3 linked regions of the Starkeya sp. ORNL1 genome follow. The protein of the gene in region 2 interacts with the protein of the main gene of each other region in a pairwise test. Links are inferred from orthologs where the notes say so. Each region holds a gene or a part of one and is shown on either strand. Other genes may lie near its edges.

What was found. The genes of interacting proteins can lie anywhere in the genome.
Region 1: the proteins of ybgC (region 2) and G3545_RS06395 interact in binary tests that used the Escherichia coli proteins (3 or more experiments, as listed by UniProt). The link is inferred for Starkeya sp. ORNL1 from one-to-one orthologs.
Region 3: the proteins of ybgC (region 2) and secA interact in binary tests that used the Escherichia coli proteins (3 or more experiments, as listed by UniProt). The link is inferred for Starkeya sp. ORNL1 from one-to-one orthologs.

The regions. Positions count from the first base shown.
Region 1 is NZ_CP048834.1:1,310,019-1,313,436, forward strand. The notes cover bases 764-3,418. They hold G3545_RS06395 (acyl carrier protein), read right to left. Parts: upstream 2,382-3,418; coding sequence 2,145-2,381; downstream 764-2,144. Other genes in these bases: fabF (beta-ketoacyl-ACP synthase II), read right to left, coding at 798-2,063; fabG (3-oxoacyl-[acyl-carrier-protein] reductase), read right to left, coding at 2,618-3,355; fabD (ACP S-malonyltransferase), read right to left, coding at 3,412-3,418. In the rest of the region: endolytic transglycosylase MltG, read right to left, coding at 1-682. UniProt on the Escherichia coli protein: Carrier of the growing fatty acid chain in fatty acid biosynthesis.
Region 2 is NZ_CP048834.1:5,195,552-5,199,807, reverse strand. What follows is about bases 576-3,305. They hold ybgC (tol-pal system-associated acyl-CoA thioesterase), read left to right. Parts: upstream 576-1,538; coding sequence 1,539-2,072; downstream 2,073-3,305. Other genes in these bases: tolR (protein TolR), read left to right, coding at 3,065-3,305; tolQ (protein TolQ), read left to right, coding at 2,345-3,058; G3545_RS24500 (DUF2852 domain-containing protein), read left to right, coding at 872-1,315; G3545_RS24505 (TetR/AcrR family transcriptional regulator), read left to right, coding at 576-790. Also shown: Holliday junction branch migration DNA helicase RuvB, read left to right, coding at 1-100; more of G3545_RS24505, read left to right, coding at 158-575; more of tolR, read left to right, coding at 3,306-3,517; G3545_RS24480 (cell envelope biogenesis protein TolA), read left to right, coding at 3,523-4,256.
Region 3 is NZ_CP048834.1:5,373,292-5,377,456, forward strand. What follows is about bases 764-4,165. They hold secA (preprotein translocase subunit SecA), read right to left. Parts: upstream 3,766-4,165; coding sequence 964-3,765; downstream 764-963. Other genes in these bases: G3545_RS25300 (peptidylprolyl isomerase), read left to right, coding at 4,126-4,165. Also shown: G3545_RS25285 (murein L,D-transpeptidase family protein), read left to right, coding at 1-83; G3545_RS25290 (nuclear transport factor 2 family protein), read right to left, coding at 231-620. UniProt on the Escherichia coli protein: Required for protein export, interacts with the SecYEG preprotein conducting channel.

The sequences.
Region 1 (3,418 bases), 3.9 Mb from region 2 along the record:
CGTCCGACTGCGCCGTCTCCTTCTCCACGATGGAAGCGAGGGTGACGAGTTCATCCGGCGATTTCAGCGGCAGGTCCGGGCTGCGACCGGCCCACACTTCCTTCAGCAGCTTCTGCTGCTCGCGGGCCATGCGGCGAAGCACGTCGTCGCGCGTGGTGCCACGCGTCACCTTGTAGGTGTCGGGCAGCAGCGTGCCTTCGCGCGGGGTCTGGCGCACCGTGCCGGTGAGCACGTCGACATCGGCGAGACGCTGCACGATCTGGTCGGAGGTCATGCCCTCGGGCACCGAGATGGTATATTCGACCACCTTCCCGGAGACGATGGTGGCAAGCACGTCTCGCGACGAGGCGCCCTTGCGGAATGCGTACTCACCGGCCTTGAGCTTGCCCGAGGCCTTGGTGCCGAGCGCGGCGCCGACGAAAACCCATTTGTCGTTGATGACGCCGTTGGTGACCAGGAGGTCGGCAATGTCCATCAGCCCGGTCGATTCGGGAATGATGACGCTTTCGTCCTGCGCCAACGGACCGGGCGCCTCATAGCGGATGCGGCCGATCCAGAAGGCGCCGCCGCCAATGATGACGAGCACCAGCAGCAGCGTGAAGAACAGATTGCCCGCGATGACGAACGGGTGGCGGGCCCAACGCGAGGGCGGCCGGGACGGCTTGGGAGCTTGGTCGGTCATGGGCCCTCGCGTAGCGATTCGCGGGCGGCGCGACGCGAACGCAGCCTAACCTCAAATATGGCGAAAGCGGGAAGCCTGCCGCAGCGGCAAAGCTCCCGCCCTCACCCAAGCACGGTCAGTTGGTGTAGCGACGGACGACAAGAGAAGCGTTGGTGCCGCCGAAACCGAAGGAATTCGACAACGCGTAATCCACAGTCTTCTCGCGTGCCGTGTGCGGCACGAGGTCCATGGGGGTATCGACGGAGGGGTTGTCGAGATTGATGGTCGGCGGCACGACCTGGTCGCGAATCGCCAGCAGCGAGAAAATCGCCTCCACCGCGCCGGCGGCGCCGAGCAGATGGCCGATCGCCGACTTGGTCGAGGACATCGAGACCTTGGCCCCGGCATTGCCGACCAGGCGCTGCACCGCGCCGAGCTCGATCTCGTCGCCGAGCGGCGTCGAGGTGCCGTGGGCATTGATATAGTCGAGCTCCGAGGCCGAGATTCCGGCCCGCTTCAGCGCCATCGACATGCAGCGGAAGGCGCCGTCGCCATCCATGGCGGGGGCGGTGATGTGATAGGCGTCGCCGGAGAGGCCGTAGCCGACGATCTCGCCATAGATCTTGGCGCCGCGATTGAGTGCGTGCTCGAGTTCCTCGACGACGACGACACCGGCGCCCTCGCCCATGACGAAACCGTCCCGGTCCTTGTCATAAGGGCGCGAGGCCTTGGACGGCGTGTCGTTGAAGCCGGTGGAGAGCGCGCGGCAGGCGGCGAAGCCGGCCATGCCGATGCGGCTGATCGGCGATTCGGTGCCGCCGGCCACCATGACGTCGGCGTCGCCCAGCATGACCATGCGAGCAGCATCGCCGATGGCATGCGCGCCGGTCGAGCAGGCGGTGACGACCGCGTGATTCGGCCCCTTGAGGCCGTGGGTGATGGAGACATAGCCGCCGGCGAGATTGATCAGCCGACCGGGAATGAAGAACGGCGAGACCCGGCGCGGCCCGCGCTCCTTCAGGAGCAGCGAGGTCTCGGCAATGCCGGAGAGACCGCCAATGCCGGAGCCGATGAGCACGCCGGAGGCGCACTGGTCCTCATGGGATTCGGGGTGCCAGCCGGCGTCATCGAGCGCCTGCGTCGCCGCCGCCATCGCATAGATGATGAAGTCGTCGACCTTGCGCTGCTCCTTCGGCTCCATCCACTGATCGGGATTGAAGGAACCGTTCGAGCCGTCGCCGCGCGGCACCTGGCAGGCGATCCGGCAAGGCAGATCGTCGACCTCGAAGTTCTCGATGCGGCGGGCGCCGCTTTCACCGGCGAGGATGCGACCCCAGGTGGTGTCCACGCCGCAGCCGAGCGGCGTCACCATTCCGAGACCGGTGACGACGACGCGCCTCATGCGTTATCTCCGGGGCACTCAAATATCATGGGCAGGGAGGCCGCGGAGGAAGGTCCGCCGCGGCCATGCCGGGGAACGACCTCAGGCCGCGTTCTTCTCAAGGAACTTGATGGCGTCGCCGACAGTGAGGATGGTCTCGGCAGCGTCGTCGGGGATCTCACAGTTGAAAGCTTCCTCGAAAGCCATCACCAGCTCGACCGTGTCGAGGCTGTCCGCGCCGAGATCGTCGATGAAGCTGGCATTCTCGGTGACCTTCTCCGGCTCGACACCGAGGTGCTCGGCCACAATCTTCTTCACGCGCTCGGCAATATCGCTCATCGGTTCACCCCTGTCCGTATCCGGAGGTTTGCTACGTTGTTTCAATGTACGCCACCACGCCGTAAGCACGGTGGGCGGCCCGTTTTCCTGCCCCGATTACAGGACTTGCCGGACTTGTCCGCCGTGCGGTGGCGGTGTCCGGACCCTGTGAGCCGAGGCGGCTGTTAGCACACTTCATCCGGCAAAACCAGCGCCCGCCAGCGGCGCCGAACCAGCCGGAATCACTCGATTCTACGTCAGATCATGGCCATCCCGCCATTGACGTGCAGCGTCTGGCCGGTGACGTAGCTCGCCTCCTGCGAAGCAAGGTAGACTGCCGCGGCGGCAATGTCCTGCGGCGCACCGAGCCGGGCGGCCGGAACCGCGGCCAGGATCGCTTCCTTCTGCTTGTCGTTCAGCACGTCGGTCATCGGCGTCGCGATGAAGCCGGGGGCGATGCAGTTCACGGTGACGCCGCGCGCCGCGACTTCCTTGGCGAGCGCCTTGGACATGCCGATCATGCCGGCCTTGGCCGCGGCATAATTGCCCTGCCCGGCATTGCCGGTGACGCCGACCACCGAGGTGATGCCGATGATGCGGCCGGTGCGCCGGCGCATCATGGACTTCGCCGCCGCCCGCGTCAGGCGGAAGCCGGCGGTCAGGTTGATGGCGATGACGGTGTCCCAGTCCTCGTCGCGCAGGCGGATGAACAGCCCGTCGCGGGTGACGCCGGCATTGTTGACGAGGATGTCGAGCGGGCCGAACGCCGCCTCGGCCTGCGGCACCAGCGCCTCGACTTCTTCCGTCGAGGAGAGATCGCACGGCAGCACATGGACGCGCTCGCCGAGTTCACCGGCGAGTTGCTCCAGCACCTCGCGACGGGTGCCGGAGACCGCGACGGTCGCGCCCTGGGCATGGAAGGCGCGGGCGATGGAGCCGCCAATGCCGCCGGTGGCGCCGGTGACGAGCGCGGTCTTGCCGGTCAGATCGAACATGAGGTTCCCCCAGGATTCAGGTGCCAGAGTCGGACGCCGAAGTGCAGACGTGGAGTTCAGGCG
Region 2 (4,256 bases):
ACGCGGGCGCGTGCTCACCGCCCACGCCTTCAAGCATCTCGGCCTCGCCGCGCCCCCCAGCTCCAACCAGATGCCGCTGTTCGATGAAGGTGGCGACTAGAGGTGGGGCGGCGAGTGACATCGACGCCGGCCTCCGCCTGATGTAAGTGCTCTTCACATGAGCTGGTCGAAGAATGACGGGCCGCGCGGCTATCATCATGGCAACCTGCGGGAAGCCCTGATGAAGGCGGCGCTCGACCTGATTGCCGAGCGCGGCCCAGCCGGCGCCACCTTCGCCGAGGCGGCGCGCCGTGCCGGGGTCAGCCCGGCCGCGCCCTACCGTCATTTTCGCGACCGCGACCAATTGCTGGCGGCCGTCGCCGCGTCCGGCTTCGAGCGTTTCGCCGACGCCCTGAAGGCGGGCTGGGACGAAGGCCGCCCGAGCCCGACGGAGGCCTTCGAGCGCATGGGCCGCGCCTATCTCGAATTCGCCCGTACCCATCCGGCGGACTATGTCGCGATGTTCGAATCCGGCATCGCCACCGATGCCGATCCCGCGCTCGCGCAGGCGGGCCAGCGCGCCTTCGGCGTGCTGCGCGAGGCCGCGGAGGTGCTGGTGGCGCAGATGCCGGCAGCCGGGCGCCCGCCGGCGCTGATGGTGGCGCTGCACATCTGGGCGCTGGCGCATGGTGTCGCTTCGCTGTTCGGCCGCGCCGACGGCGCACGGCGGCGCACACCGATGCCGCCGGAAGAGCTCCTGGAAGCCGGTTTTCTTATCTACCTCAAAGGCTTAGGCGACAAGCCCGAGTAAGTCGGCGCGGCCGATATTGACAACCGGCTTTGAGCTACCTAACTATGTAAATGTGTTTAACATTAACCAGGGACCGATGCCATGGAGCTTGCACAGAAGCTCGACTCATACGGCAAACCGGCCTGGATCGCCCTCACGGTCCTGGGCTTCATGGCCTGGTGGCCCCTGGGTCTGGCGATCCTGGCCTTCTCGATAGGGAGCGGACGCATGGGATGCAGAAGCAGGCAAACGGATTTCGCGCATTGGCAGGAACAGGGCCGCGACGCCGTTCGTAACGCCTTCGACGGGCGTTGGGGTCGTGGCGGCCAATGGGGCCGCGGCTTCCGCCCGAGCGGCAATCGCGCCTTCGACGAGTATCGCGAGGAGACACTGCGCCGGCTCGAGGACGAAGAGCGCGAGTTCAAGGATTTCCTTGAGCGCCTGCGTCAGGCCAAGGACAAGTCGGAGTTCGACCAGTTCATGGCCGACCGCCGCAACCGTCCGGCCACCCCGCCGCAGCCCCCGGCCGAGAACACCGGCAATTGAACTCTACGGATGGCCGGCCCCGCGCCGGCCATTTCGTTTTCGTGTCCAACGCGACGTCATCCTGAGGTGCGAGCCGTAGGCGAGCCTCGAAGGATGCTGAAGCAGAAGACGGCCATCTAGGACGGGCATCCGTCGAGGCCGCTTCGCGGCACCTCAGGATGACGTGGCCCTCCAAACCGCGCCCTTTGTTCACAAGGGGCGCGGTCTCGTTTATGAGGGCGCCATGAATGAGCGCCTCGATCTCCTGAAGTCCGATCCCTTCCTTGGCCTCGCCGGACGGCTGGTGCCGGGCGGCCATGTGCTGGCGGTCCGCGTCTATTACGAGGACACCGATTTCACCGGGATCGTCTATCACGCCAACTACCTGAAATTCATGGAGCGCGCGCGCACCGACCATTTGCGCCTGATCGGCGTCAGCCAGAGCGAATTGTTCGGGCAGGCGCTGGAGGAGGCTCCGGGCTTCGCCTTCGTGGTGCGCTCCATGAGCATCGACTTCCAGCGCCCCGCACGATTCGACGACGTGCTGGAGATCCACACCTCCCCGATCGAGGTCGCCGGCGCCTCCATCACCCTGCTGCAGCGGGTGATGCGCGGCAGCGAACTGCTGGTCGAGGGCAAGGTGAAGGTCGCCTTCGTGGCGCAAGGCCGCGCCCGCCGCATCCCCGATGCGCTCCGCGCCGCGATGAAGGCGGCCAAAGCCGAAGGCACACCCGCGCCCGCCGAAGGCACCCCGGTGCAAGCGCCGACCGCGACGTGACGCCGCGGTCTGTTGCGTGGCAGCAACGCTAACCGGCGATTAACCTTATCAAGGGCTAAATGACCGCGGTGCGGGCCTTTGCACGCCCAAGTTTCGTCGGATTCCCCGCAGAACACGGGCCGTGGGTGACGGGGCGTACGTGACGGAACGACGGGCGTCGTCGTGTCCGTGGATTTCGGAATGCCACACCTATCAAAGGGCGTTGGTGAGTATCTGCGTACCGGCCGCCGGCCGGGCGAACCGCCCGATTTGGGTGCCGAGGTTGAGGTCCTATGAATCCTGCCGATGTGGCGCAAACGGCGATGGCCGCCCCCAGTGCCGATCTGTCCCTGATCGGGCTGTTCCTTCAGGCCCACTTCATCGTGAAGCTGGTGATGGCGGGCCTCGTCATCGCCTCGGTGTGGGTGTGGGCGATCATCATCGACAAGACCATCCTGTTCACCCGCATGAAGCGGCAGATGGACCGTTTCGAGCAGGTGTTCTGGTCCGGCCAGAGCCTGGAGGAACTGTACCGCTCGCTGTCCGGCCGACCGAATCACTCCATGGCCGCGATCTTCGTCGCCGCGATGCGGGAATGGAAGCGCACCTATGAAGGCGGCGCCCGCTCCTTCACCGGGCTGACCCAGCGCCTCGACAAGGTGATGGACGTCACCATCTCCCGCGAGGTCGAGCGGCTGGAGAGCAAGCTGCTGGTGCTGGCCACCGTCGGCTCCGCCGGCCCGTTCATCGGCCTGTTCGGCACGGTCTGGGGCATCATGACCAGCTTCCAGTCGATCGCCGCCTCGAAGAACACCAGCCTCGCCGTCGTGGCCCCCGGCATCGCCGAAGCCCTGTTCGCGACAGCGATTGGCCTCGTTGCCGCCATTCCGGCGACGATTTTCTATAACAAGTTCATTTCCCAAGTGAATCGCCAGGCATTGCGACTGGAGGGCTTTGCGGACGAGTTCTCCGCCATCCTGTCGCGCCAGATCGACGAGCGGGGCTGACGCGCCATGGGGATGGCATCTGGAGGGGGAGGCGGCTGGCAGTCGCGGCGCTCACGCCGACGCGGCGGCGCGGCCGTCATGTCCGAGATCAACGTCACCCCGATGGTCGACGTGATGCTGGTGCTGCTCATCATCTTCATGGTGGCCGCGCCTTTGCTGACCGTCGCCGTGCCGCTGGACCTGCCGCAGACCGACGCCAAGGCGGTCGAGCAGGACCGTGAACCGCTTGTCATCTCCATCAACGACAAGGGGCAGGTCTTCCTGCAGGACACCGAGATCGACGTGACCGAGCTGGTGCCCAAGCTCCAGGCCATCGCCAAGGCCGGCTATGACGAGCGCATCTTCGTGCGCGGGGACCGGAGCGTCGACTACGGCACGGTGATGAAGGTGATGGGCCGCCTCTCCGGCGCCGGCTTCAAGCGTGTCGCCCTCGTCTCCCTGGTCGAGCAGGGGGGCTGAGCGACATGCGCGCGGGTATCGCCTCCTCCACCGCACTTCATGCCGGCATTCTCGGCTTCATGATCTTCTCCTTCGCCTCGCCGCATCCCTTCGATGTGCCGCCGGCGGAATCGATGCCGATCGACATCATCTCCGACGCCGAGCTGTCGCAGATGATGGCGGGCAAGAAGACCGCGCCGAAGGTCGAAGCGCCGAAGCCGGTGGTCGAGAAGGTCGATACCCCGAAGCCGGTCGAGAACCTCGACGACAAGCCGACCGACAAGCCCGAGGTCAAGGCCGCCAACGAGCCGGCGCCGCCGCCCCCTCCCCCGCCGGAGGTGAAGCCGCCCGAGCCCAAGCCGCCCACCCCGCCCAAGGCCGAGGTGAAGCCGCCGGAGCCGGCCCCGACGCCGCCGAAGGAAGCCGAATCGCTCAAGCAGAAGCCGCCCGAGAAGAAGGACGAGCCGAAGCCCGAGCAGGCCAAGATCCCGCCGCCGCCTCCCCCGGTGCCGCCGAAGAAGCCGCCACCGCCCAAGCAGGTGGTGCAGGCGCCGCCGAAGGAGCAGGACGAGCGCAAGTTCGACGCCAACCAGATCGCGGCGCTGCTCGACAAGCGCACGCCGCAGCGTACCTGGTCGGCCGGCGAGACCATCAACAACACCGCCTCATTGGGCGCGACCCGCGGTACCTCCGCGACCCTGTCGCAGACCGAGCTCGACGCCTTGCGGGCGCGGCTGATGGGACTGTGGAACCCGCCGGC
Region 3 (4,165 bases), 180 kb from region 2 along the record:
CGCCCAGCGCTGATCAGCCGCTTTATGGCACCCAGCAACTGCCAGGCGCCGCGATCCGCTCGACCGGCGGCTTCTCGCAGTAGTTTCTTTTCCCGGCATTTGTCGTCATCCCGGAACGGCCGTCAGGCCGTATCCGGGATCGCGTGAGGTTCTCTACCTTCGTGCGATCCCGGCTCTACGGCTACGCCTCCGGCCGGACGAAGGCCCACGGGGACGGCTTGGGGATCGCCTTACGCCACCGCCGAGCAATGATTGGCGATGATTTGCCAGGCGCCGCCGTGGCTCCTGTCGTCCTGGCGTTGCCAGACGCGGGTGAAACGCAGTGCCGCCGTGAAGGGTTGGCCACCGGCACGGCCCTCGGCGTCCGCCCGCAGCGTGACCAGCACATGGGCCTCGTCGAGCCGGCGCAGCCGATACTCCGAGAAAGCCAGGCTCTCCAGCCGCAGCATTCCGTTGCGGTGCAGGTCGAGATCGTCCTGCTTGTTCAGAACCTGGCCGTTCTGGTTGGTGAAGACGAGGTCGTCGGCCAATAGCGCATCGAGCGCGGCGACGTCGCCGGCAAGCGCGGCATCGCGTAAGCGCGCCTCGCAGGCATGGATGTCGGTTTGCCAGTGCGGCACGGGCGAGCCTCCGAGAGGAGGGACGCACGCTACAGCGGCTGGAGCCGATTTGTCCCCCGCGAGACGAGAATATCGAAGGCGTCATCCCGGCCGGAGGCGCAGCCGGAGAGCCGGGATCACGTGACGAAGGTGGACCTCTTTCGGCGCGCGATCCCGGATCGGCCTTCGGCCGCCCGGGATGACGACATCCGATTTGCCGTGGACCGGTCGCGCTAGAGCATTTCCCGATCAGATGGAATCATCTGATCGAAGAGGAATTGCTCCAGCTTATTGAATCTAGAGCGCTTTCTTGTCGTTCGGATGTTTCCATCCGAACGGGAAGGGCTCTAGGCGCCGGCCAACCTTACGCGAACCGGCCGTGGCAGTGCTTGAACTTCTTGCCGGAGCCGCAGGGGCACGCCTCGTTGCGGCCGACGCGGCCCCAGGTCGAGGGATCGTTCGGATCGCGCCGCGGCGACGCCGCGTCGGCGGCAGGAGCCAGCGTCGCCTCGCGGGCGATCTCGGCGTCCGTATAGGACAGCAACTCGTCCTCGCCGGTGTCGGCATCGAGATGGTGCGCCTGCATCGGCGGCAGTTCGTCCATCGGCGGCGGCTGGGTGACGACCTCGACGCGCATCAGCTGGGCGGTGACCGCCTCGCGCAGGCTGGAGAGCATTGCCTCGAACAGCTGGAAGGCTTCCGACTTGTACTCGTTCAGCGGATCACGCTGGGCATAGCCGCGCAGACCGATGACCTGGCGCAGATGGTCGAGCGTGACCAGATGCTCGCGCCAGAGATGGTCCAGCGTCTGCAGCAGGATCGATTTCTCGACATAGCGCATGATGTCCGGGCCGTATTGCGCGACCTTGGCGGCCATCGCTTCGTCGGCCCGGCGCAGGATGCGCTCGCGCATCTCCTCGTCGGCGATGCCTTCCTCGTGGCCCCAGTCGACCACCGGCAGATCGAGGCCGAGCACGCGGCGCAGCTCCTCGGCGAGGCCTGCCGTGTCCCACTGCTCGGGATAGGCGGTCGGCGGCACATATTTGGTGACGAGGTCCTCGACCACGCCATGGCGCATTTCGGCGACCGTCTCGGCGACGTCCTCGTCCTGCATCAGCTCGACGCGCTGCTCGAACACCACCTTGCGCTGGTCGTTCATGACGTCGTCGTATTTCAGCAGGTTCTTGCGGATGTCGTAGTTGCGCGCCTCGACCTTCTGCTGCGCCTTCTCCAGCGCCTTGTTGATCCAGGGATGGACGATGGCCTCGCCTTCCTTCAGGCCGAGGCGCTGCAGCATGCCGTCGAGCCGGTCGGAGCCGAAGATGCGCATCAGGTCGTCTTCGAGCGACAGGAAGAAATGCGAATGGCCGGGGTCGCCCTGGCGGCCGGAGCGGCCGCGCAGCTGGTTGTCGATACGGCGGCTTTCATGCCGCTCGGTGCCGATGACATAGAGCCCGCCGGCCTCGAGCGCCCGCTTCTTCAGCTTGGCGATCTCGTCGCGGATCGCCTGCTCGGCCGCGTTGCGCTGCTCGCCTTCCGGCATGTCGGCAAGCTCGTGGCCGATGCGCATGTCGGCATTGCCGCCGAGCTGGATGTCGGTGCCGCGGCCGGCCATGTTGGTGGCGATGGTGATGGCGCCGGGCACGCCGGCCTGCGCCACGATGTAGGATTCCTGCTCGTGGTGGCGGGCGTTCAGCACCGCGAACACCTTGTCCTCGGTCTGGCCCTGGTCGCCGTCATAGAGCGGGCGGAAGGCGTCCGGATCGGTGAAGTCCTTCTGCTTGAAGCCGCGCTTCTTCAGAAGTTCGGCGAGCAGTTCGGACTTCTCGATCGAGGTGGTGCCGACCAGCACCGGCTGGCCGCGCTTCTTGCAGTCGTCGATCAACTCGATGATGGCGTTGTATTTTTCGCCGGCGGTCCGGTAGACCTCGTCATCGTCGTCGACACGGGCGACGGGCAGATTGGTCGGGATCTCGATCACTTCCAGGCGGTAGATATCGCCGAACTCGGCCGCTTCGGTGTTGGCCGTGCCGGTCATGCCCGCCAGCTTCTCGTACATGCGGAAATAGTTCTGGAAGGTGATGGAGGCGAGCGTCTGGTTCTCCGGCTGGACCTGCACGCGCTCCTTGGCTTCCAGCGCCTGGTGGAGGCCTTCGGAATAGCGGCGGCCCGGCATCATGCGGCCGGTGAACTCGTCGATGATGACCACTTCGTCATTGCGGACGATGTAGTCCTTGTCGCGCTGGAACAGCGTGTGGGCCCTGAGGCCCTGGTTGACATGGTGCACCACCGAGACGTTCTCGATGTCGTAGAGGCTGTCGGACTTCAGCTGCCCAGCATCGCGCAGCAGCTGCTCCATCTTCTCCATGCCGGCTTCGGTGAGGGAGACCGAGCGCTGCTTTTCGTCGACGTCGTAGTCCTCCTTCGACAGCCGGGGAATGAAGGTGTCGATGGTGTTGTAGAACTCCGAGCGGTCGTCGAGCGGGCCGGAGATGATGAGCGGGGTGCGCGCCTCGTCGATCAGGATCGAGTCCACCTCGTCGACCACGGCATAATGGTGCGGACGCTGCACCATGGCGCCGAGCTCGTACTTCATGTTGTCGCGCAGATAGTCGAAGCCGAGCTCGTTATTGGTGGCGTAGGTGACGTCGCAGGCATAGGCCGCGCGGCGCTCGTCGTCGTCCATGCCGTGGACGATGATGCCGACGGTGAGGCCGAGGAATTTATAGACCCGGCCCATCCATTCGGCGTCGCGCTTGGCGAGGTAGTCGTTCACCGTGACGACGTGCACGCCCTTGCCGGTCAGCGCGTTGAGATAGACCGTGGTGGTCGCCACCAGCGTCTTGCCTTCACCGGTGCGCATCTCGGCGATGCCGCGCTCGTGCAGCACCATGCCGCCGATCAGCTGGACGTCGAAATGCCGCTGGCCGAGCGCGCGCCTGGCCGCCTCGCGCACCGTGGCGAAGGCCGGCACCAGGAGGTCTTCAAGGTCGGTGCCCTCGGCGAGCTGCTTGCGGAAGGCGTCAGTGCGCGCCCGCAATGCTTCGTCGGACAGCGCCGCGACTTCCGGTTCCAGGGCATTGATGGCGGCGACTTTCGGCTGGTAACCGCGCACCCGGCGGTCATTGGCCGATCCGAAAAGCTTTCGCGCAATGGCGCCGAGCATCGTGCTTCCAATCCACGTCCCGTCGGGGCAGAGAAGGGCGCGGCGGTGACGGGCCGCCGAGCCCCGTTTAGCGATCAACCGGTCAGCCAACCGATCGAGACGGCATTTGCGGCCGAAATGGGTCCGTCGGTCATGCCGGGTGCGTGTGATAGCGCGGTCCGGTAACATAAATGCGAGCGCGCGGGAGGGCCCGCGCGGCGTGCCACACTTATGAACGGGTTTGGGGGTTGTCAATCGCGGGCGGGCGTGCTTGCCAGAAGGGCGCGCCTCCTGCACCCCCCGCTTGCAACGCCGGCCGGACTGGGCCAGCTTTCGCCGCCCGAAACGCGGACCACCGCAAACCTCCAAGGACAGGCATCCATGACATTCCGTTCCCCGCGTGCCGCGTTCGCCGCCGCGC